DNA from 2 places in the Eubacterium sp. 3_1_31 genome. Region 1 is predicted to be linked to the other one. Evidence: a T-box and tRNA genes for the amino acid it is inferred to sense, from the RefSeq annotation. Region 1 holds a T-box; the other holds one or more tRNA genes.
What was found. The T-box of region 1 lies ahead of metG (methionine--tRNA ligase). A T-box ahead of a tRNA ligase gene usually reads a tRNA of that ligase, here a tRNA-Met.
Positions count from the first base shown of each region.

Region 2: it has a tRNA-Met gene. The T-box ahead of metG (methionine--tRNA ligase) is inferred to sense a tRNA for this amino acid. The anticodon was not compared.

Region 1 covers NZ_CAXUBY010000050.1:6,083-16,919, forward strand. The annotation lists gene argS (arginine--tRNA ligase) at 1-396, shown strand, start outside; gene rpoE (DNA-directed RNA polymerase subunit delta) at 414-737, shown strand; gene fba (class II fructose-1,6-bisphosphate aldolase) at 862-1,731, shown strand; gene ACESSZ_RS14320 (VanZ family protein) at 1,763-2,464, opposite strand; gene ACESSZ_RS14325 (hypothetical protein) at 2,600-2,914, shown strand; gene ACESSZ_RS14330 (RDD family protein) at 2,889-4,394, shown strand; T-box leader at 4,625-4,830, shown strand; gene metG (methionine--tRNA ligase) at 4,804-6,834, shown strand; gene ACESSZ_RS14340 (hypothetical protein) at 6,835-7,026, shown strand; gene ACESSZ_RS14345 (hypothetical protein) at 7,033-7,221, shown strand; gene ACESSZ_RS14350 (GntR family transcriptional regulator) at 7,540-7,911, shown strand; gene ACESSZ_RS14355 (ABC transporter ATP-binding protein) at 7,904-8,794, shown strand; gene ACESSZ_RS14360 (ABC transporter permease) at 8,787-10,241, shown strand; gene rpmE (50S ribosomal protein L31) at 10,421-10,624, shown strand.
Region 2 covers NZ_CAXUBY010000011.1:47,593-58,429, reverse strand. The annotation lists gene ACESSZ_RS06515 (V-type ATP synthase subunit I) at 12-1,931, shown strand; gene ACESSZ_RS06510 (ATP synthase subunit C) at 1,945-2,388, shown strand; gene ACESSZ_RS06505 (V-type ATP synthase subunit F) at 2,746-3,054, shown strand; gene ACESSZ_RS06500 (V-type ATP synthase subunit E) at 3,066-3,662, shown strand; gene ACESSZ_RS06495 (V-type ATP synthase subunit A) at 3,700-5,451, shown strand; gene ACESSZ_RS06490 (V-type ATP synthase subunit B) at 5,468-6,910, shown strand; gene ACESSZ_RS06485 (V-type ATP synthase subunit D) at 6,913-7,551, shown strand; tRNA gene ACESSZ_RS06480 (tRNA-Arg) at 7,719-7,795, shown strand; tRNA gene ACESSZ_RS06475 (tRNA-Pro) at 7,803-7,879, shown strand; tRNA gene ACESSZ_RS06470 (tRNA-Met) at 7,886-7,962, shown strand; tRNA gene ACESSZ_RS06465 (tRNA-Ile) at 7,975-8,051, shown strand; tRNA gene ACESSZ_RS06460 (tRNA-Ser) at 8,069-8,159, shown strand; tRNA gene ACESSZ_RS06455 (tRNA-Met) at 8,204-8,280, shown strand; tRNA gene ACESSZ_RS06450 (tRNA-Phe) at 8,284-8,359, shown strand; gene ACESSZ_RS06445 (RNA polymerase sigma factor) at 8,822-9,337, shown strand; gene ACESSZ_RS06440 (hypothetical protein) at 9,334-10,053, shown strand; gene ACESSZ_RS06435 (ATP-binding cassette domain-containing protein) at 10,043-10,837, shown strand, end outside.

The sequences.
Region 1 (10,837 bases):
CTTGGTCTGGCAAGAAAACAAAGCAATGACAATCCAGTATACTATGCACAGTATGCACATGCGAGAATATGCTCTATTTTACGTCAGGCACCTGATTTTAAGGAAGCAACAAACTATGATTTGCTGACGCATGAAAAAGAAATTTCATTGATGAAATATATCAATGAATTCACAAATGTCGTAAGTGATGCCGCTAAAACAAGAGCGCCACATAAAGTATGTAACTATATACAGAAACTGGCCCAGCATTTCCATAGTTTCTATAATGCATGTAAAGTTATTGACCCTGAGCATGAAGCGTTGTCCGCACAACGTCTGGCTCTTTTAAAAGCTACACGAATCACATTAAAAAATGCACTGTTTCTGATTGGTGTTGATGCCATTGAAAAAATGTAGGAGGAAAAGCGTTTACTATGAAAAAAGCAATGATTGATATAGCCTTCGATCTCATGAAAACTAAGAAAAAGGCTGTTACATTTTTAAAAATATGGGAGGAAGTCTGCCAGATTGCCGGTTTTACAAAACAACAAGAAGAGGATAATATCGCACAGTTCTACAGTGATTTGTCTCTTGACGATCGTTTTGTATGCGTAGGTGAAAACCGCTGGGATCTGCGTGAGCGTCACACATATCATGAAGTTGTTGTAGATACAGAAGAAATTCTGATTGACGAAGAAAGTGATGAAGAATTTGAACATGAAGCTGTGGCTGAGAAAACAGCGGATGAAGAATACTAAGCATGGGGTACCATGCTTTCTTTTGATATTATAGGCATTTTCAAAATTATATGGCAGAAAAGCTTTTCAAAAAGATAAAAATGAAGTAGAATAAGAGTGTAAAATTGACAAGGAGGAATTTAAAATGGCATTAGTTTCTGCAACAGAAATGCTTAACAAAGCACATGAAGGTCATTATGCTGTTGGTGCATTTAACATCAACAACATGGAATGGACGAAAGCAATCTTATTGGCAGCTGAGGAAGCAAAATCCCCAGTTATGTTAGGAGTATCTGAAGGTGCTGCTAAATACATGTGCGGATTTAAAACCGTAGTCGCTATGGTAAAAGAAATCCACGACAATTTGGGAATTACAGTTCCAGTTGCTCTGCACTTGGATCATGGTTCTTACGATGGTGCGAAAGCATGTATCGAAGCTGGTTTCACTTCAGTAATGTTTGATGGTTCTCATTATGCATTTGAAGAAAACTTAGAAAAATCAAAAGAAATGATCGAACTGGCTCATTCAAAAGGTTTATCTATTGAATGTGAAGTTGGTGGCATCGGTGGTGAAGAAGACGGTGTTACTTCCATGGGTGAATTAGCTGATCCTCAGGAATGTAAGACAATTGCTGAATTAGGCGTTGATTTCTTGGCTGCTGGTATCGGTAATATCCATGGTAAATATCCTGCAAATTGGGCTGGATTGAACTTTGAACGTCTGGGCGAAATCCAGAATGTTACAAATGGTAAGCCATTAGTATTACACGGTGGTTCAGGTATCCCTGCAGATCAGATCGCAAAAGCTATCTCTTTAGGTGTATCTAAGATTAACGTTAACACAGAATTACAGTTGGTTTTCGCAGCTGCAACTCGTGAATACATCGAAGCTGGTAAAGACACAGAAGGTAAAGGTTATGACCCTCGTAAATTGTTAAAACCAGGTGCTGATGCAATCAAAGCAAAAGTTATTGCTATGATGGAAGAATTTGGTTCTGCTGGTAAAGCTGAATAATATACAAATCAGAAAATGAAAAACACATCCTTTAAAGTGATGTGTTTTTATATGGTTGATTATGCAGATGGTAGATACTGTATAAGGGAAGATAACATAATAAGGCACCGCCAAAATTCAGAATGAAATCATCAATATCCATCGTACCGGTTAAGGTGAAAAACTGTGTTACTTCAACTGCGATTATGATACATGCTATACAGGGAAGATAACATCTAGCTTTCTTCATACATGGAAATAACTTTGGTAAAAAGAAGGAAAAAGGCATAAATGCAATGAAATTACCAAATAAATTGATAATAGCGATTTGATTGGAAATGGCTGGTATATCGAAAATAATCATCATCTGCTTAATGGTTTTAAAGGGCATAAGATTGGTTCCGTTTTCCCACTGTATCTGCAAGGCCGTTCCATAATTTCCATCCAACAGATTTACTTTATCGCGCGCAAAATCAGCTGAAAAAAATAACAAATAAGCCAATTGGAAGACATATACTAGAAACAGCAACATCCATATCTGATGTTGTGCATCATGGAGAATATCCTCGTTTTCATGAGTGTGGTAAAATATCCATGGGAGGATTCCCAACACGATGATAGAGCCAGTAATCATCAATATGGCATCGTTGGAAAAAGGTGTTTTAAACAAGAGCAGATATAAGGTATGAATCAGTCCGGCCGGTAAGATGCCGAACAGTAGAAAATCTATTATTTTTTGATGCTTTTGTACCATAAGAGTCCGCTCCTTTCATAGGACTTTATCATATAAGATTTTATGCGATGTTGCAAGATAAGAAACCTTAAACTTTTCTTAAAGCATATACAAATCATGAATCTGTAGTATAATATGCATGTGAGGTTTAAGATAATGAAATTATATACTTGTGAACAATGCCATGCCCCAATAAAACTAAGTATCCTAAAGGGGAATGTGCATATCGTCTGCCCATCTTGCCATCAGAAGTATCAATTGAATACGATGAGTGTTAAAAAATATATGCTCATACCATTCGTATCTGTGGCAATTGCTGTTAGTAGCAGTTTACAGCTCTTACAGGGGAAAACGATTGATGTTAAGTTTATTTATATATTAGGTGTTTCTTTCGTGAGTGCTGCACTCATGGAATGGCTATGTGTAAAAGCAGGTATCCTGCGTTATGAAAAAAGTGAAGAAATTGGGTGAAACTATGCAGAAAGTAAAGAAAAAAATAGGAACCTCAGTTCAGAAATATCGTTATATTGAAAAGAAAGATTTCGGTGACAGACTTCTTTCTTTTATGTTAGATGTGAGTGTAGCTTTATCTCCCATGATGTTATGGAATATTGTCATGCTTGCCGTCTTAGGAAGCTTAATGAGCTTTTCTGGTGTGAAAGTTGTGAATGTGATTGTCGGTGTCATGATGATCGGGTCCATTTTCTTTTTAAATACTATCATTTGTCGTAAAACAGGTGGACAGAGTCTGGGAATGTATTTATATGATTTTCAGCTTATCAGCATCAGTGGAAAGAAAGCGAATATTCGTCAGATGTATATGCGAGATCTTATTGGTTTTGCAATACCATTTGTAGTGTTGATGCTATTCACTAGTATTTTTGGTGTTATGGCATATTGGCTGTTAAATGGCATCGTGGTACTAGCGGACAAAAAACATCGCTCCTTAATTGATTTTCTGACACGTACCTGTGTGGTTAAAATCGTAGGTTCTACTTTTATAGCAGAGTCAGTAAAAGAAACGGTAAAACAACCATCGATTAGTGAAGCAGCTGCTCAGAAAACCGTTTCTATAAATAGCGTTGATTTGCATATTCATTCCAATTTCAGTATTGGTGCTGACTATAATATCGAAGAAATTTTTCAGAGCGCAAAACGTCAAGGACTTAAAACCATTTCGATCACAGATCTAAATACAACAAAATCAAATGCCATCGCTTTACGAATGAGTGAATTGTATGGAATACGTTATGTGAATGGTGTGGAAATTTTAGCCGATCTGCATGGGCATACAGTACATGTGCTTGGTTATTTTGTAGATTATCAAAATGAATTGTATAGAACGATTGAAAATGATGCTTTATTGGCGGAAAAACGTGCTAGTATACAGCGTGTGCGTCTATTTGAACAATATCTTGGAAAGCAAATCCATGTAGATGATTTGTTGGAAAATAACCGTTTTCAACAGATATCCGGTGAAATGATTGCACGTCATGTTTTAAATCATCCGCGTTTTCAAGACTGTGAGATAATAAAACCCTATTTATTAGGGAAAATGAAAAATCCTTATCACCAGTTAGCAACTGATTATTTTGCGCAAGGGAAACCATGTCATGTAAACGCAAAACATCCATCTTTACAGGACGTCTTAGATGTAATTTCCTTAAGTAATGGTATTGCCATCCTGGCAAATCCATATCCTTTATTTGAAAAAGATGAAAATCTCCTGATACTTGCATTACAGATGGGGATAGAAGGTTTGGAAGTATTCCGTCCAGATTATAAACGCAAAGAAATGGCAACGTTAATGCAATTGGCGAAAGATCGAAAATTGCTGATTACTTGTGGAAGTGATTTTTATAAAGAAGGTACGGGCAGAACAATTGGAGAGTGTCATTGTCCAAAAGAAGCAGAGCCACTCATCGATATGTTGCTTTACGCGAAAGAGTAAGAAGAGAGTAATCTCTTCTTTTTCATAAGATTTGTTTAGATGAGGCGATAGAAAGGAAAATCGAGGACTTTACATCTCATTATCAAAAAAGGAAGCTTTCAATATTCTTGTAAGGAGCAGTGCCATCTACATAAGCACACAGGTAAGGCTTTTATATCTTCATCTTTTTTCGTGATTTCGTTTTGAAAACCTTGCCAATGGGCAGAATATTCTATATAATGATAACTGATAGAAAGGTAAAGACAGGAAGAGTATTTTTATGAAAGCCTTACAGAGAGTGAATGGCTGGTGAAAATTCACAGGTGAAATAAAAAGAAGATGGCCCTGGAACCGTTTTTCTGAATAGTCAGGAAAAAACGTAGCATCGGCGTTAACGATGTTAAGGTGTACAGCAAGTACATAAATAAAGGTGGTACCACGAACTTTCGTCCTTTGGCGGAAGTTTTTTTTTTATAAGGAGGCGTATGTTATGTGTAAAGAATGTAAAAAAGGTAAATATTATATCACAACTGCAATTACGTATACATCCGGCAGACCACACATTGGGAATACATATGAAATTGTATTAACCGATGCCATTGCCAGATATAAACGTCAGCAAGGCTATGATGTGTTCTTCCAAACCGGAACGGATGAACATGGACAAAAGATTGAAGAAAAGGCAAAAGAAGCCGGTGTAACACCAAAGGAATTCGTAGATAAAGTTGCCGATATCGTACGTAAGAATTTTGATATGATGAATACTTCTTATGATTATTTTGTACGTACAACGGATGAAGGACATGAACGTCAAGTACAGAAAATCTTCAAAAAACTGTATGAACAAGGCGATATCTATAAAGGAAAATATGAAGGCATGTATTGTACTCCATGTGAATCTTTCTGGACCGAGAGTCAATTGATTGATGGAAAATGTCCGGATTGTGGCAGACCTGTACAAAAGGCAACAGAAGAAGCTTACTTCTTCAATTTGCAAAAATATGCACCTAAGCTAATCAAGCATATTGAGGAACATCCGGAATTCATTCAGCCAGAATCTCGTAAGAATGAAATGATCAATAACTTCTTAAAACCGGGATTACAGGATCTATGTGTTTCCCGTACATCTTTTAAATGGGGTATACCGGTAGACTTTGATCCAGATCATGTTGTGTATGTTTGGATTGATGCATTGAGTAACTATATCACTTCTCTGGGCTATGATGCTGATGGTAATCATGGCGAAAACTATAAGAAATATTGGCCGGCAGATGTGCATATCATAGGTAAGGATATTCTTCGTTTCCATACGATATATTGGCCAATCATGCTGATGGCCTTAGGGGAACCACTGCCAAAACAGGTGTTCGGTCATCCTTGGCTGTTGGTTGGCGATGGCAAGATGTCAAAATCAAAAGGCAATGCCATTTATGCGGATGAATTGGTCCACTATTTTGGTGTGGATGCGGTACGTTATTTCGTATTGCATGAGATGCCATTTGCACAGGATGGAACTATTACCTGGGATTTGATGGTAGAACGAATAAATTCTGATTTAGCAAATGTCTTGGGAAATCTGGTAAACCGTACGATTTCTATGCAGAATAAATATTTTAATGGTGTGATTTCTAATCCATTAGAACGCGAGGATATTGATAAGGAACTAATGGACTTAGCGTTGGATACACCAAAACGAGTAGCTAAGAAAATGGAAACATTGCATGTCGGTGATGCCATTGAAGAAATCTTTACTTTATTAAAGCGTTGCAATAAATATATTGATGAAACAACACCTTGGGTATTAGGTAAAGATGAAAGTAAGAAAGATCGCTTGGCAACTGTATTGTACAACCTATTGGAAAGCATTCGTATTGCCGCTGTCTTACTAAGCAGCTTTATGCCGGAAACTGCTGAAAAAATTCTGGATGAATTAAGTACATCAGAGCGTTCAGCTGAAAGTCTGGAAGAATTCGGTAATTTGGAATGTGGACATACAGTAGATGCGAAACCAGAAATTCTGTTTGCCCGTATCGATGTCAAAGAATTTATGGAAACCTTAGAAAAGGATAAAGCAAAAGAAGCAAAGGAAGCTGCTAAAGCAAGCAAAAAAGCAGAAAAGAAAGAAGCAATTGAACCTTCTGAAATCACTATTGATGATTTCACAAAGATTGAATTAAAGGTAGGTACGATTATTGCGGCCGAAAAACATCCGAAAGCGGATCGTTTGCTTGTTGAACAAATCGATTTGGGAACAGAAACACGTCAGATCGTCAGTGGTATCGCAAAAACATTTGAACCAAAAGATGTCATTGGTAAAAAAGTCGTTGTCGTCAGCAATCTGAAACCGGTGAAATTGCGTGGAGTAGAGAGTCAGGGTATGATTCTTTGCGCAAGCAATGATAAGGATTTAGATATTGTGACAATTTTAAAAGATTTGCCAAATGGAACGAAGGTGAGCTAATTGGATAGCAAGTATGTGATGTTGTCAATGGGAACGGATATCTTATTGATTTTTATCTCCATCTATTTTATTTATCATGGAGTACACACGGATCAAATCGTTTTTTCCGTTATAGCGGCTGTTTTATTGATTATCGCAGTGATTCGTCTGATTATCTTTGCAATTGCTTTTATGAAGCATGGAGATGAATAAGGCTATATGGATGTGAAACAAAAAACCGCATTGTATAGCGCTGCAGTTGTTTTGATGATAGCCGGTGGTGGCTTTCTCTTAAAAGGGCTGTCCTCTAGTAACATCGCATTTCTTTTGATTGGTAGTATTTTATTGGCTATGGGAATTGCCAGATATCTCATGGTGAAAAAACTTATGAAGGAGCATGAAGATTGATCGTCTTTGTGCTTCTTTTTTTATTATTTTTAATTGTTATGGAAAATCTTATTGTGATGTAGAAGGAACAATTATTTCTTACGATAATTTCAATATCTTAGTTTCGCCGTCAAAAAAATTGATAATTTGTGAATTAGCTAAGTTCCGTTATCACTTTTCATCATCTGTTGTTAGTAAGAAATAGGCTTACAAATGATAATAGCTTAAAGGCGATTGAAGAGAAATATAAAAGAAATACATATCGATCCTTGACAGATATGAAAATATGGTATACTGTATTAGTGTACTAGATACAGTAATACAGTTGGAGGTGAGATGATGTTTCTCATAGATGTACAAAGTAAAACGCCAATATTTGAACAATTAAAAAAACAGATATTGGAATTTATCTCCATTCAGGTCTTGTCACCTAATGACAAGTTACCCTCTGTACGTTCGCTTGCATCACAATTAGGTGTAAATCCCAATACGGTTGCCAAGGCATATCAGGAATTGGAAACACAAGGCTATATTTATACCGTGAAAGGGAAAGGCTGCTTTATCTCAGATAATGATACAGACGCACAGATTCGCTTAGAAAAAATGAAGGAATTTAAAGATAAGGTAAAAGAAATGAAGAAATATCATATTGGGAAAGATGGTCTTTATCAGACAATCAATGAAGTTTATGAGGAGGAATATCATGATTGAAATAAAAGCGTTATCTAAAAATTTTGGTTCTCATATCGTGTTAACAGATGTAAATCTGAACATTCCGGATGGTAGTGTATTTGGTTTGATCGGGCCCAATGGTGCCGGAAAATCTACATTGCTGCGCATATTGTCAGGAATCGTGAAACCGGATGTCGGTGGGGTTTTGTATGATGGAAACAATGTATATGAAAACCCTGAAGTAAAACAAAATATCCTAATGATCAGTGATGATCCACATTATTTCTTCCATGCCAGCATAGCAGATATGAAAGAATTTTATAAAGTATGGTATCCGCAATTCAATGAACGTATTTATCATCAGTTTCTTTCAATCTTTAAATTAGATGAGAAAAAACCGATGGCAGATTTCTCCAAAGGTATGAAGCGACAAGCTTTTATTGCCATTGCGCTTGCGATTGCACCTAAATATTTATTTTTAGATGAAGCCTTTGATGGGTTAGATCCTATTATGCGTCTTACCTTTAAACGAGCTATCATGGAAATGATTGAAGAAAAAGAAATGACCGTGATTATCAGCTCACACAATTTACGAGAGATGGAGGATATTTGTGATAGCTTTGGTATTTTGGAAAATGGGAACATTTCTACCAGTGGTGATTTAGATACAACAAAGGATAATATCCATAAGATTCAACTGGCTTTCCCAAAAGAAAAAGAGAAAGAAGACTTTGCTCAGCTTGATCTGTTATCCATTCATATTCAATCCAAAGTCGTGAATCTTGTCGCAAAAGGCAATATTGATAAGATTCAGAATTATTTAAAAACCATGAATCCATTGATGATGGAAATACTGCCGGTGAATTTAGAAGAAATCTTTATTTATGAAATGGAGAGAAAGGGGTATGGTCTGTATGAATAAGCTCTTTAATCAACAATATTTCAAATATTTATATAAAAGTAATCGACGCCTGCTTATTCTGATCTGGGCAATCTTATTTATTTGTATCTGTTTCTTTACTACCATTTTCACGATAAATGATTTTACTGCTTACAGCGAAGTACAAACATTTGTCACTGCAATGAGTGGGTTCTGTGGTATTAGTATTTCGATGTTTGTGCCAATTTATTTCTTTCGCTTCCTTTATCGGAAACGCAGCTGTGATTTATATTTCGGCTTGCCGATTCGTAAAAAGGAATTATTCTCTACAACCTTTCTCTTTGGCTATCTGGCTATCCTGATCCCGATTGCAGTATACTTTTTATCAACTTCGATCATTGCCAGCCAATTCATGAATGTGTTATCCTCAACAATCTTAATGAACATCAAGGTCATGGGTTTCTTTGCTATCTTCATGTTATGTATACAAGCTATCATTTGCTTTTTGTGTATTCGATGTAACACGATGATGGATGCTTTATTTATTAGTGGAACTTATGTGATTTTACCTTTTATCTTATACATTTCGATGAACATCTTCTTAAAGGAACAGGTAAATGTCATCACACTAGGCTATGGGAACTATATAGAATATATCTTTAATACAGATACTATTTTAACGTTTCTAAGTCTTCCTTATGCGGCATTGCGAAATGTAGCTTACCTTTTTGATTATTCACCAGATTGGTTATCCATCTTTTATTGGATCATCCTCTGTGCGATTGCTCTTTATTTCGCCTATCACTATTTTATCAATCGAAAAGCTGAAGATAGTGAGCAGCGTACAACATTCTGGTTGGGCTATTCATTCATTATTCTTATCGTAACCTTCTGTATGATTCTAGCTGTCCAAACAGCGAGAGGTGTTTCTCTGCTTGTCGGGTTAACGATTATATTCTTTATGTATTTATTCCTTGTTTTCTTTTCAAAAAGGAAAATCGTCTTAAATATAAAAACGATTACTGTCTTTGTCGGTCTGCTTATTGGCAGTGCAGCATTTGGTCAGGCATTCCAATATACACATGGCTTTGGCGTAGTACAAGAATTACCACAGTTGGAAAAAGTAAGTTCGGTAAATATAGAAGTTGTAATGAGCCAAGAAATTAACCATAATAAAACGACTATAAATGGACTTTCCTTAGTAGGTAAGACAAAGAATGAAACGTTAAATAAAAGCATCTATGAGCTGCACAATGATGTGCTAGATGTCTGCACAGATAAGCATGAGGGTGGCTCAACACAAATTACCTTCCTATATACGTATCGTAACGGACGATATATGAGTCGAACTTATAGTATAGGAGATGCTGTAACAAAGGGAATCATCCTACCTAAATTTGATGAATATCATGAAGAGGCTAAGCAAGGTAAGATCAACGCATCCGTAGACTATACGTATACTGTTTCAAATGATGTGATAAATTATTAATGAATTCTGCCATAAGCCTTTCTTATGATGATTATGAAGAGGGGAATGGCTATAAAAATTTAATGTATTTTACCATCTTTTTCGCGAGAAACACTTGCGATTTGAAAAAAGTGTTGCTATAATGGTATAGCACTTACTTTGGACCCACCTGAGGTCTAAGGCGGAAGGAGAGTAAAATTATGAAAAAAGGAATTCACCCAGAATACCACCGTATCATGGTGAAATGTACTTCTTGTGGAGCTGAATTTGAAACAGGTTCAACAGCGAAAGAATTACGTGTTGATACTTGCTCAAACTGTCATCCATTCTTCACTGGTCGTCAGAGATTTGCTGCTGCCCAGGGACGTATCGAGAAGTTTAACAAGAAATACGGACTTAAATAAGAACACACATAAAAAAGAGGGTAACCTCTTTTTTTCTTTCATAGGGAAGCCTAGCCTTTCATAATTGAATGGTATTGAGGCAATTGTTTCCAATCAATAAGCAGATGTTACATATTGAAAAAGTATTTGGGAAATATGATAATTTCTTATGTTTATTTCTACCATTTCCCACATAAATTCGTTATAATAGATACTGTTGTAATGAGGTGAAAA
Region 2 (10,837 bases), on a different contig from region 1:
AGGAGGATATCATGGCGATCGCAAAAATGAAACTCATCAACATTACGGCCGATAATGAGTATCTCAATGATGTCTTATTAAAATTTGTGGATTTGAACTATTTTCATCCGGAACCAGCCAGTAAATTTGTGGACAGTGTACATGGCTTAACAACATTGAGCGAGGAAAATCCTATCGCAGAAGTATTATCTCATGTACAAGAAATCGTCAACGAGATGCAATTGAATTTGCCGCAGCTGAGTATGAAAAGCCGTGACTATGATCTGGATAAGATGACTTCTTATGTAGATGGCATTTATCAGCGTTATCAGGATGGCGCACAGATTCGAGATGATCTGTTACACGTTATTCAGGAAAATAAGGACGCCTTAGTTCAGGTCAGAAATATTGAAAGTATTGATTTAAATTTGGATGATTTATTCGAGTGTGAGTATATAAAAATTCGCTTTGGCCGTTTGCCAATCGATAGTGTGGAAAAATTACAGTACTATCGTAACCGTCCATTTGTCTTTAAATCCTTCAATACAGATGACACCTATAGCTGGTGTTTATATATTACGACATCAAAATATGAAGGAGATGTCGATAACATTTTCTCTTCCTTATACTTCGAGCGTATCCGTATTCCGGAATTTGTTCATGGAACACCGGAACGAGCGAAGGAATCTTTGCAAGAGGAAATAGACAATGATTATAAACAGTTACAGCACGTAGAAGAAGTGCTGGCAAACTTAAAAAAGGAATGCAGTGAAAATATTGCTAAAATCGTAAGCGAATTAGCTTTTTTGAATCATACCTTTGAAGCACGTAAATATGTCGTTGGATTAGGAGAACGTTTCTCCATAACAGGTTTTATTGCAGAAGATGATGTACCAAAACTGAAAGCATCATTCTCAGAATTGAAGGAGGTGGAAATCGAAGTCAGACCTGCCCATAGCGACAAGCGACTCTCGCCTCCGACCAAATTAAAGAATGGGTGGTTTGCCAGGCCGTTCTCGATGTTTATAGAAATGTATGGCACGCCGGAGTATGAAGGCTTTGACCCAACACCAATCGTCGCTATTACCTATTCATTATTATTTGGTATGATGTTTGGAGATGTCGGTCAGGGACTTTGTGTTATCCTTGTTGGATGGTGGATGTATAAATATAAAAAGATGCAGTTAGGAGATGTCATGATTCGTATCGGTATCTTTTCTACCATCTTTGGCTTCGTCTTTGGTTCCGTCTTCGGTAATGAAACCATGTTGAACCCTCTCTATCATGCAATCTTAGGACTTACTGAGAAGCCTATAGAAGTTATGTCAAGTGAATTCATTTTGCCTTTATTGATCGTAGCGGTTGGCATTGGAGCTTTCTTGAATATGTTCTCAATCGTTTTAAATATCATTACGCATGCCAAAGATGATAATAAAGGGGAATGCCTGTTTTCTCAAAACGGAGTGGCAGGGCTTGTCTTCTATGGTGCTTTAGTAATTGGTGCCGGCTTTACAGCTGTTGGTATCAGCGTATTTTCACCACTGTATATCCTGCTGCTGATCGTTGTGCCACTTCTATTAATCTTTTTAAAAGAACCACTCATGCGCAAACTGGATGGTAAAAGCATGTTCCCGGAAAGCTTTGGGGCTTTCTTTATGGAAGGATTCTTTGAATTGTTTGAAATTTGTTTATCTTATATTACCAATACCATTTCCTATTTACGTGTTGGTGGATTCGTCTTATCCCACGCGGGCATGATGATGGCAGTTACCATGATCATGGAAATGGCTGGCGGTATCGGCGGATTAGCTGTTGGTATTTTTGGGAATATTCTAGTTATGTGTTTGGAAGGACTGATTGTCGGTATCCAGGTACTGCGATTAGAATTTTATGAAATGTTCTCCCGTTACTTTACGGGAAATGGAATCGTGTTTAAAACACTGAACGATTAGGAGGAAATTTATTATGTTAAACGCATTTGAATTATTGTTGCCACTGATTTTGATCGTATTGATCTCTTTACCTTTGGTGAATGTATTTCGTGGAAAAAAGAGCGCATCAGTGGCCAAACGCCGCATGATTACGCATGTATGTTTCTTCTTTGCCATTCTGCTTGGAACAGTATTCTTTGCTGCTTCTAAGGCATATGCTGCGACACAGGATGATATTGCATTGAAGATGGCTGGCTCCATCGGTCAGGGTCTGGGCTTTATGGCAGCTGCTTTATCTACCGGACTTTCAGCATTAGGGGCTGGTATCGCCGTAGCTGCTGCAGCACCAGCTGCCATTGGTGCTTTCTCAGAAAATGAAAAGAACTTTGGTAAATCAATGATCTTTGTTGCCATGGGTGAAGGTGTTGCTATCTATGGTTTGTTGATTTCTATTATTATGATCTTCATGAAATTATAAATCTTGATGAAATTATAAATCATGATGAAATTCTAAATCTTGATAAATTATAAATCTTGATAAATTATAAATCTTGATGAAGTTCTAAATCATAATGAAGTTCTAAATCATAATGAAGTTCTAAATCATAATGAAGTTCTAAATCATAATGAAGTTCTAAATCATGGTGAAATTCTATACATGAAGAAATTCTAAATCATGATGATATTCTAAACTTATTTATACTGCCTTCACAATGCCTTTTCATATATAAAAGGAAGATGATTTCATCTTGTACCATATAGGATGAGACTACTTGTATTGTTGATGTAGGTCGTATAGAAAGTAATAAACAGCTGTAAGGAAAGGAGCTTTCCTATGAAATTTTACTTGCTCAGTGATAATATTGATACACAGATGGGATTGCGTCTGGCTGGTATTGAGGGTGTTGTTGTACATGAGCGCCATGAGGTGCTACAGGCTTTGGAAACAGCCATGCATATGGAAGATGTGGCCATTGTTTTAATGACAACCAAACTGATTCAGACATGTCCCGAAGTAATCTCTGAGTTGAAACTAAAACAAAAGAAACCGCTGATTGTTGAGATACCGGATCGTCATGGCTCCGCCAAAATTGGCGAAACAATTGATGGCTATGTATCCGAGGCAATCGGTGTGAAACTATGAGGTGTTGAGTGATGCTTGATGAAAAAATGAAACTGGAAGAATATTTTAAAGAAGAGATACAACGAGTCAGCGACATCCAGATCAGCGGTATTGAACGTGAAATCGAACAAATTCGCAAAAAGACAATCGCCTCTTTGGAACAAAGTGCCCAAACTGAGGCCGGTATGCTGAGAGAAACAGAATTGCGTGAAAAGCAAAGTGAGCATGCCATTGCTTTAAGCCGTTTGCATGAAGATACTAACCGTAAGCTGATGGCAAAGCGTAAAGAGCTGAATGAGGCTGTTTTTGATGAGGTAAAACAACGTATGCTTGCTTATTGTGAAAGTGAAGCATATAAAACAATGCTGTTGGATAAGCTTGATAAACTGGCAGAACATGCACAGGAGCATGCGGTTTTGCATATGGCGAAAAAAGATGAACGTTATCTGAAAATGTTATGTGAACGATATGGTCATGGGTGTGTCGGTGAAGTGGATGCCAGTATCAGCATTGGTGGATTCTTGCTTGCTTGTGAAGATAGCGGCATTGTCATTGATGAAACATTTGATACGGCAATTGAGGAACAACGCAGCTGGTTCTATACAAATTCAGGATTATTTATAAAATAACATGTGAATGTAAATTTCGCATGATCGAGGTGATAATGTGAGTGAAAATGTAATCTATTCCATCAACGGGCCAGTTGTAAAGGTGAAAGATTCAACCGATTTCTCTATGATGGAGAAGGTGTTCGTCGGTCATCAGCGTCTGATGGGAGAAGTAATATCCATCAGCCGTGAGGCTACGGTCATTCAGGTATATGAATCAACGACTGGATTGAAACCAGGAGAGCCGGTAGAACCTACCGGAAGTCCGATTTCAGTAACACTGGGACCGGGAATTTTAAGAAATATCTTTGATGGAATTGAACGTCCATTAAAGGAAATTGCCAAACAATCGGGTGCCTTTATCGCAACCGGAAGTGATGTGGCTAGCTTAGATGAAGAAGTTTTGTGGGATGTTACCATGAAGGTAAAGGTCGGTGATCATGTCATAGGCGGACAGATTTTTGCGACGGTGCCAGAAACGCCATTGATCGAACATCGCTGTATGATTCCGCCAACACTGGAAGGTGAGGTTATTGAAACAGTTTCGAATGGTCAATATAACATTTTGACATGTATTGCCAAAGTGGCAGATGCACAAGGAGAGGTACATGAGCTGACCTTATGTCAGAAATGGCCTATCAAAACGGCACGTCCAGTGAAACGACGTTTGCCAATCAGCGTACCGTTGATTACCGGTCAACGTATTTTTGATACCCTATTTCCAATCGCCAAAGGAGGAACAGCCGCAATTCCAGGCGGTTTCGGTACCGGAAAAACGATGACACAGCATCAATTGGCAAAATGGTGTGATGCGGATATCATTGTGTATGTCGGCTGTGGAGAACGTGGTAATGAGATGACGCAGGTTTTAGAGGAATTCTCGGAACTGATTGATCCAAAATCTAATCGTCCGCTGACCGATCGTACCGTCTTGATTGCCAATACGTCTAATATGCCAGTCGCTGCACGTGAAGCTAGCATTTATACGGGTTTGACTTTGGCAGAATATTATCGTGATATGGGATATCATGTTGCTATTATGGCCGACTCTACTTCACGATGGGCAGAGGCATTGCGTGAAATCAGTGGACGTTTGGAAGAAATGCCGGCTGAAGAAGGTTTCCCAGCTTATCTGCCATCTCGTATTTCGCAGTTCTATGAACGTGCGGGCTATATGGAAACTTTGAATGATGCGACCGGTAGTGTGTCTATCATTGGGGCAGTATCTCCTCAGGGTAATGACTTTAGTGAACCGGTAACCCAGAATACCAAGCGATTTGTTCGTTGTTTCTGGGCTTTGGATAAATCTTTAGCATATGCGCGTCACTATTTTGCTATTAACTGGAATGAAAGCTATTCTGAATATGTAACAGATTTGTCACGCTGGTACAATAAAAATGTTGATCCGCGTTTCTTACGTGACCGTCAGGAAATCATGTCGTTATTAGCAGAGGAAACAAAATTAATGGAAATCGTTAAGCTGATTGGTAGCGATGTTTTACCAGAAGATCAAAAACTGGTAATTGAAATCTGTAAGGTTATTCGAGTTGGCTATCTACAACAGAATGCCTTTCATCAAGATGATACGTATGTGCCTTTAGAAAAACAGTTAAAGATGATGGATACAATCTTGTATTTATATCGTCGTTGTAAAGAGGTAATTACGACCGGTAAACCACTGCGTCTGGTAATGCAGCTTGGTTTATTTGATAAAGTTACAAAGATGAAATATGATGTGCCGAATGACAATATAGCATTGTTGGATGAGTATCCGACGATGATTGATTCTGCCATCAGCACCATAGCGTGAAGGAGGTAAATGTACAATGAGTCTACAATATGTAGGATTGCATGAAGTCAATGGACCTCTGATTTTTCTGGATCATGTGTTAGATGCCAGCTATGAGGAAATGGTAGAAATCAAGTGCAGTGATGGAACAACGCGTTTAGGTAAGGTCGTTCAGCTTGAGGGCGACAAGGCAGCAATTCAGGTATTTGAAGGTACAAATGGTTTATCACTAAAAAATACACGAACGAAATTCACAGGGCGGCCAATGGAACTAGCCTTATCAAAAGAAATACTTGGCCGAACGTTCAATGGTAGTGGACAGCCAATTGATGGCTTGGGTGAAATTTATGCGGAAAAGAGTATGGATATCAATGGACAGCCATTGAATCCAGTATCTCGAGTATATCCGCGAAATTATATAAATACCGGTATCAGCAGTATTGATGCCTTGATGACCTTGATTCGTGGGCAAAAACTGCCAATCTTCTCCGGCTCCGGTATGCCACATAACGAATTGGCAGTACAACTTGTAAAACAAGCAAAGATATCAGATGGAGATGGTAAAAATTTCTGTATCGTGTTTGCGGCCATGGGGGTAAAAAATGATGTGGCAGATTACTTTAAGCGTTCGTTTGAAGAGGCTGGTGTCATGGAAAAGGTTGTCATGTTTGTCAATCTAGCAAACGACCCAATCATAGAACGTACGTTAACACCACGTTGCGCGTTAACTGCCGCAGAGTATTTGGCGTATGAGCATGACATGCAGGTATTGGTTATCTTAACGGATATCACATCGTATTGTGAGGCACTGCGTGAGTTCTCTAGCAGTAAGGGTGAAATCCCAGGACGGAAAGGTTATCCGGGTTATCTGTATTCTGACTTGGCTTCCTTATATGAAAGAGCAGGAATCATTAAGGATGCAAAAGGTTCTGTGACACAGATTCCTATTCTGACGATGCCCAATGATGATATTACGCATCCAATTCCCGATTTGACTGGTTATATTACAGAAGGGCAAATCGTGTTAGATCGTAATCTGAATCAAATGGGAGTATATCCACCAGTAGGTGTCTTACCGTCTTTAAGCCGTTTGATGAAGGATGGCATAGGTGAGGGTTATACGCGTAAAGATCATTCTGATGTATCAAATCAGTTGTTTGCAGCATATGCCAAGGTACAGGATGCGCGTAGTCTGGCATCCGTTATCGGTGAGGATGAGTTAAGTGATGCAGATAAACAGTATATGGTATTTGGAAATCTATTTGAACAGTATTTCTTGAATCAAGGTTTTGAGGATAATCGAAGTATTGAAACAACCTTGGATTTAGGTTGGGATCTGATTTCTGTCTTACCTAAAGCGGAACTAGATCGTGTAGATAACGAGGTGTTGGAGAAGTTTTATGATCACAAACGTGCTGTGAAACGTTTCAACATCAAAGAGGAACCAATTATCCGTGAACTGGCGAATGAGGGTGAGTAGTCATGGCAAATAAACAGGTATTTCCTACGAAGGGAAATCTGATTGCGACGAAAAAGTCGAATGCGCTGGCTCATATGGGATATGAGCTTATGGATCGTAAACGGAATATTTTAACGCGTGAAATGATGGGTTTACTGGATGATGTCAAAATGTTACGTGATGAAATAACTGAGACTTATCAACGTGCATATGCGGCTTTACAGCAAGCGAATATGACGTTGGGTGTTATCAGTGATCTGGTTGAAGCAGTTCCTATCGATAATGGTATACATGTGAGTTATCGCAGTGTCATGGGTGTTGAAATTCCTAAGATTTCTTATGATAAGCCGGATTATACTTTGAGTTATGGTTTAGAACATGCGAATTCTAAATTGGATTATGCGTATCGCTGCTTTTATCGTGTGAAGGAGCTGACCGTTGTTTTGGCGGAGGTTGAGAATAGTGTTTATCGCTTGGCAAATGCTATTCGCAAGGCGCAAAAGCGAGCAAATGCGTTGAAGAATATCGTGATACCGGATTTTGAAGGAAATATTAAATTCATTAGTGATGCGTTAGAGGAAAAAGAGCGCGAAGAGTTTTCTCGACAGAAGGTTATTAAAGCAACGAAAGATAAAAAAAGTAGTCAGGAACGGCCTTTGTAGCTGTTCCTGATGATGTTAAAATGCTTTAAATAAAGGGTTTTAAAAGAGCCGTAAAAAGATTCAAAAAAGTTTTTAAAAAATTGAAAAAAACACTTGCATAAGTAGGAATTATTTGTTATTATATTAGGGCACTGATGAAGTGCAAAAGAAAAAATGGTTTCATAAATGCGCCCATAGCTCAACTGGATAGAGCGTTTGACTACGGATCAAAAGGTTGCGGGTTCGATTCCTACTGGGCGCGCCATTTATATCGGGATGTAGCACAGCTTGGTAGTGCACTTGATTTGGGATCAAGGGGTCGCAGGTTCAAATCCTGTCATCCCGACCATTATTTGGCTGGGTAGCTTAGTTGGCTAGAGCATCCGGTTCATACCCGGAAGGTCGCGAGTTCGAGTCTCGCCCCCGCCACCAATTTGGCTAAATGGACCCTTAGCTCAGTTGGTTAGAGCAGCCGGCTCATAACCGGTCGGTCGTAGGTTCGAGTCCTACAGGGTCCACCAAAATAAAACTATATTTTGGAGGAATACCCAAGTGGTTGAAGGGTCCGGTCTTGAAAACCGGTAGGTCGGGAAACTGGCGCCTGGGTTCGAATCCCAGTTCCTCCGCCATTACGTTATTCAAATATGTGAAAACCGAATCGCTCATTAAACATCGCGGGGTAGAGCAGCCTGGTAGCTCGTCGGGCTCATAACCCGGAGGTCGTTGGTTCAAATCCTTCCCCCGCAACCAAATGGTCCCGTAGCTCAGTCGGTAGAGCAACGGACTGAAAATCCGTGTGTCGTTGGTTCAATTCCGACCGGGACCACCATTTGAATAACTGGCCGTCTCTAGATGAGGCGGTTTTTTTTGTGTGGAATTGAACATTCGGATATGTCCGTTGCTTACATTCCTCATTAACGTCTATTCGAAAAAGTGGCGGGGGAAGGATGCAACATGCACGTGAGGGCTGCTCTGCCTGTACAATGGCGGAGAAATAAACCTACCGGTTTTCCAATCATGAACATGTTACTTGGGTATGACGTGGCGGGGGCTATTTTCATAACGTTCCCGCGACCTTGCTTACCCGTATGGATGACAGGATGAACGCAATTTTATGCTCAATTGATCTCGTCAAGTGCACTTCGTTCCTAACAGGGTAGTCAAACGCACATCCATAATCGTACACACCTTATTGTATTTCAAAATAGGCGTTACTACGACACGCATAAAAAAAACGATTAAAAGAAAACTTTTTTTCTGATTTATCAGTTAACTATATGAGGAGGCTGCTATGAAAGAACATACAATCATAGAACACATACGACATGGCGATGTGAATGCACTCGATACGTTGATCCGTCAATATTATCCACAGATATATTCCTATGTCTATGCACGTGTCAAACATCGTGATATTGCAGCAGATATTACACAAGAAGTCTTTATCCGTTTCACACAACATATTGACTCCTACACCTTTCAAGGAAAAACCAAACAATATTTACTAAGAATTGCCATCAATCAGTGCAATAGTTGGTATGCGAAATACAAAGAAATAGCATTGCCGGATGATTTGGAAATTGCTGATGAAAAAACAGAAGATACATACGATCGACAACGATTGATTTTTTATCTTAACAAATTGCCGGATGAACAAAAAGATGTATTATTGTTAAAATACTTTGAACAATTAAAAAGTAAAGAGATTGCAACATTACTAAACATTAGTGAATCTACGGTAAAAACGCGTGTTCGTTTGGGCTTAAAAAAACTTAAAACGTATATGAAAAAGGAGGAATGGCTATGAGAATACATTGGAAAGAATTGCGGCAATATGATGAAAAGGCAATGGAAAAAACGATAGCGCAATGCCAAACACTAATGAAACACAAAGAAAATTGGTTCGTCAGTAAAAAAACAGCCTATCGTCAATTTGCGAAATTAGAAATTAAACGTATAAGTGTAGTATATGGCTTCTTTTTACTCTGTTTACTATATTTTTTACTTTTTTCAGAACAAATGAAAATCGGAATCGTGTTGCTGTATTATCTGTTACTAGGGTCCTATTTTCTCTATCAATTATATGAATTTAAAAATAATGATATGGAAGAATTAATGCAGGCACTTCCAATTCATGAAGGTAAACGCTTTATCTTGCATATGTGTACGTTTCTTATTATACACCTCATTAGTTTTCTAAGCTTTTCAATAGTTGGCTATCTACGTATGGACATCTCCATGTTAGAAATCATGCAATTAGCCTTAATACCTTTATTCCTGGCACATGGTTGTATGTTGTTTTTCTTAAACAGAATCAAACGACTTTATACAGCTTTCATCAGCTATATAATATTATTTTTGTTCTTTAGCAATTTCTTTCATCCAATCTTGATTAACAGTAGTGCACTGCAGTTAGGTTGGATCCAAACACTTATTGTGTCATTGTTCTCTACCGTATTATTTCTGATTGCCGCATATCGATATGGCTTAAAATTACAAAGGAGGATTCATTATGGAGCTTAAGACACATCATCTCAGCAAATTTTATACAAAAGAAAAGGCAGCGGTTGCCGATGTGAATCTTGTTTTGCAAGAAGGTATTCATGCTTTATTAGGAGCAAATGGAAGCGGGAAGACAACACTTATGCGGATGTTGTGTGGTATTTTAAAACCAAGTGAAGGTATAGTTACCTTTAATGCTAAAAATATTATGGAAAATTATGAAGAATACATTCTTCATTTGGGCTATTTACCGCAAAATGCAGGATTTTATATGAATTTCACAGTAATTGAATTTCTCCAATATATTGCCGTATTAAAGTGTCTGGAAGCTGATTATGCAAAACGGAAAATTGATGAGCTATTGGAGTTATTACATCTAAAAGAACAGTCCAAAAAGAAATTGCGTCAATTATCTGGTGGTATGCTACAGCGTGTCGGTATTGCACAGAGCCTGTTAAACCATCCTAAGCTATTGATATTGGATGAGCCAAGCAGTGGCTTAGATCCTAAAGAGCGTATTGCCTTGCGGCAGCTATTATCGCGTTTAGCAAAAGATACTATTGTGATTCTTTCAACTCATATCGTCAGTGACATAGAAAATATAGCAGATGATATTTTGCTAATGAAAGAAGGGCATATTCTCTTCCAAAAGACAGTAACAGATACATTGCAAGAATTAAAAGGACACGTTTATGAATTATTAACAGCAGAAAATGAGCGAGAAATTATTGAAAAAAATTACACAGTAGTGAATTGTAAAAGAGTAAGTGAAGGTATCCTGTTTCGTTTGTTAAGTGACGATATG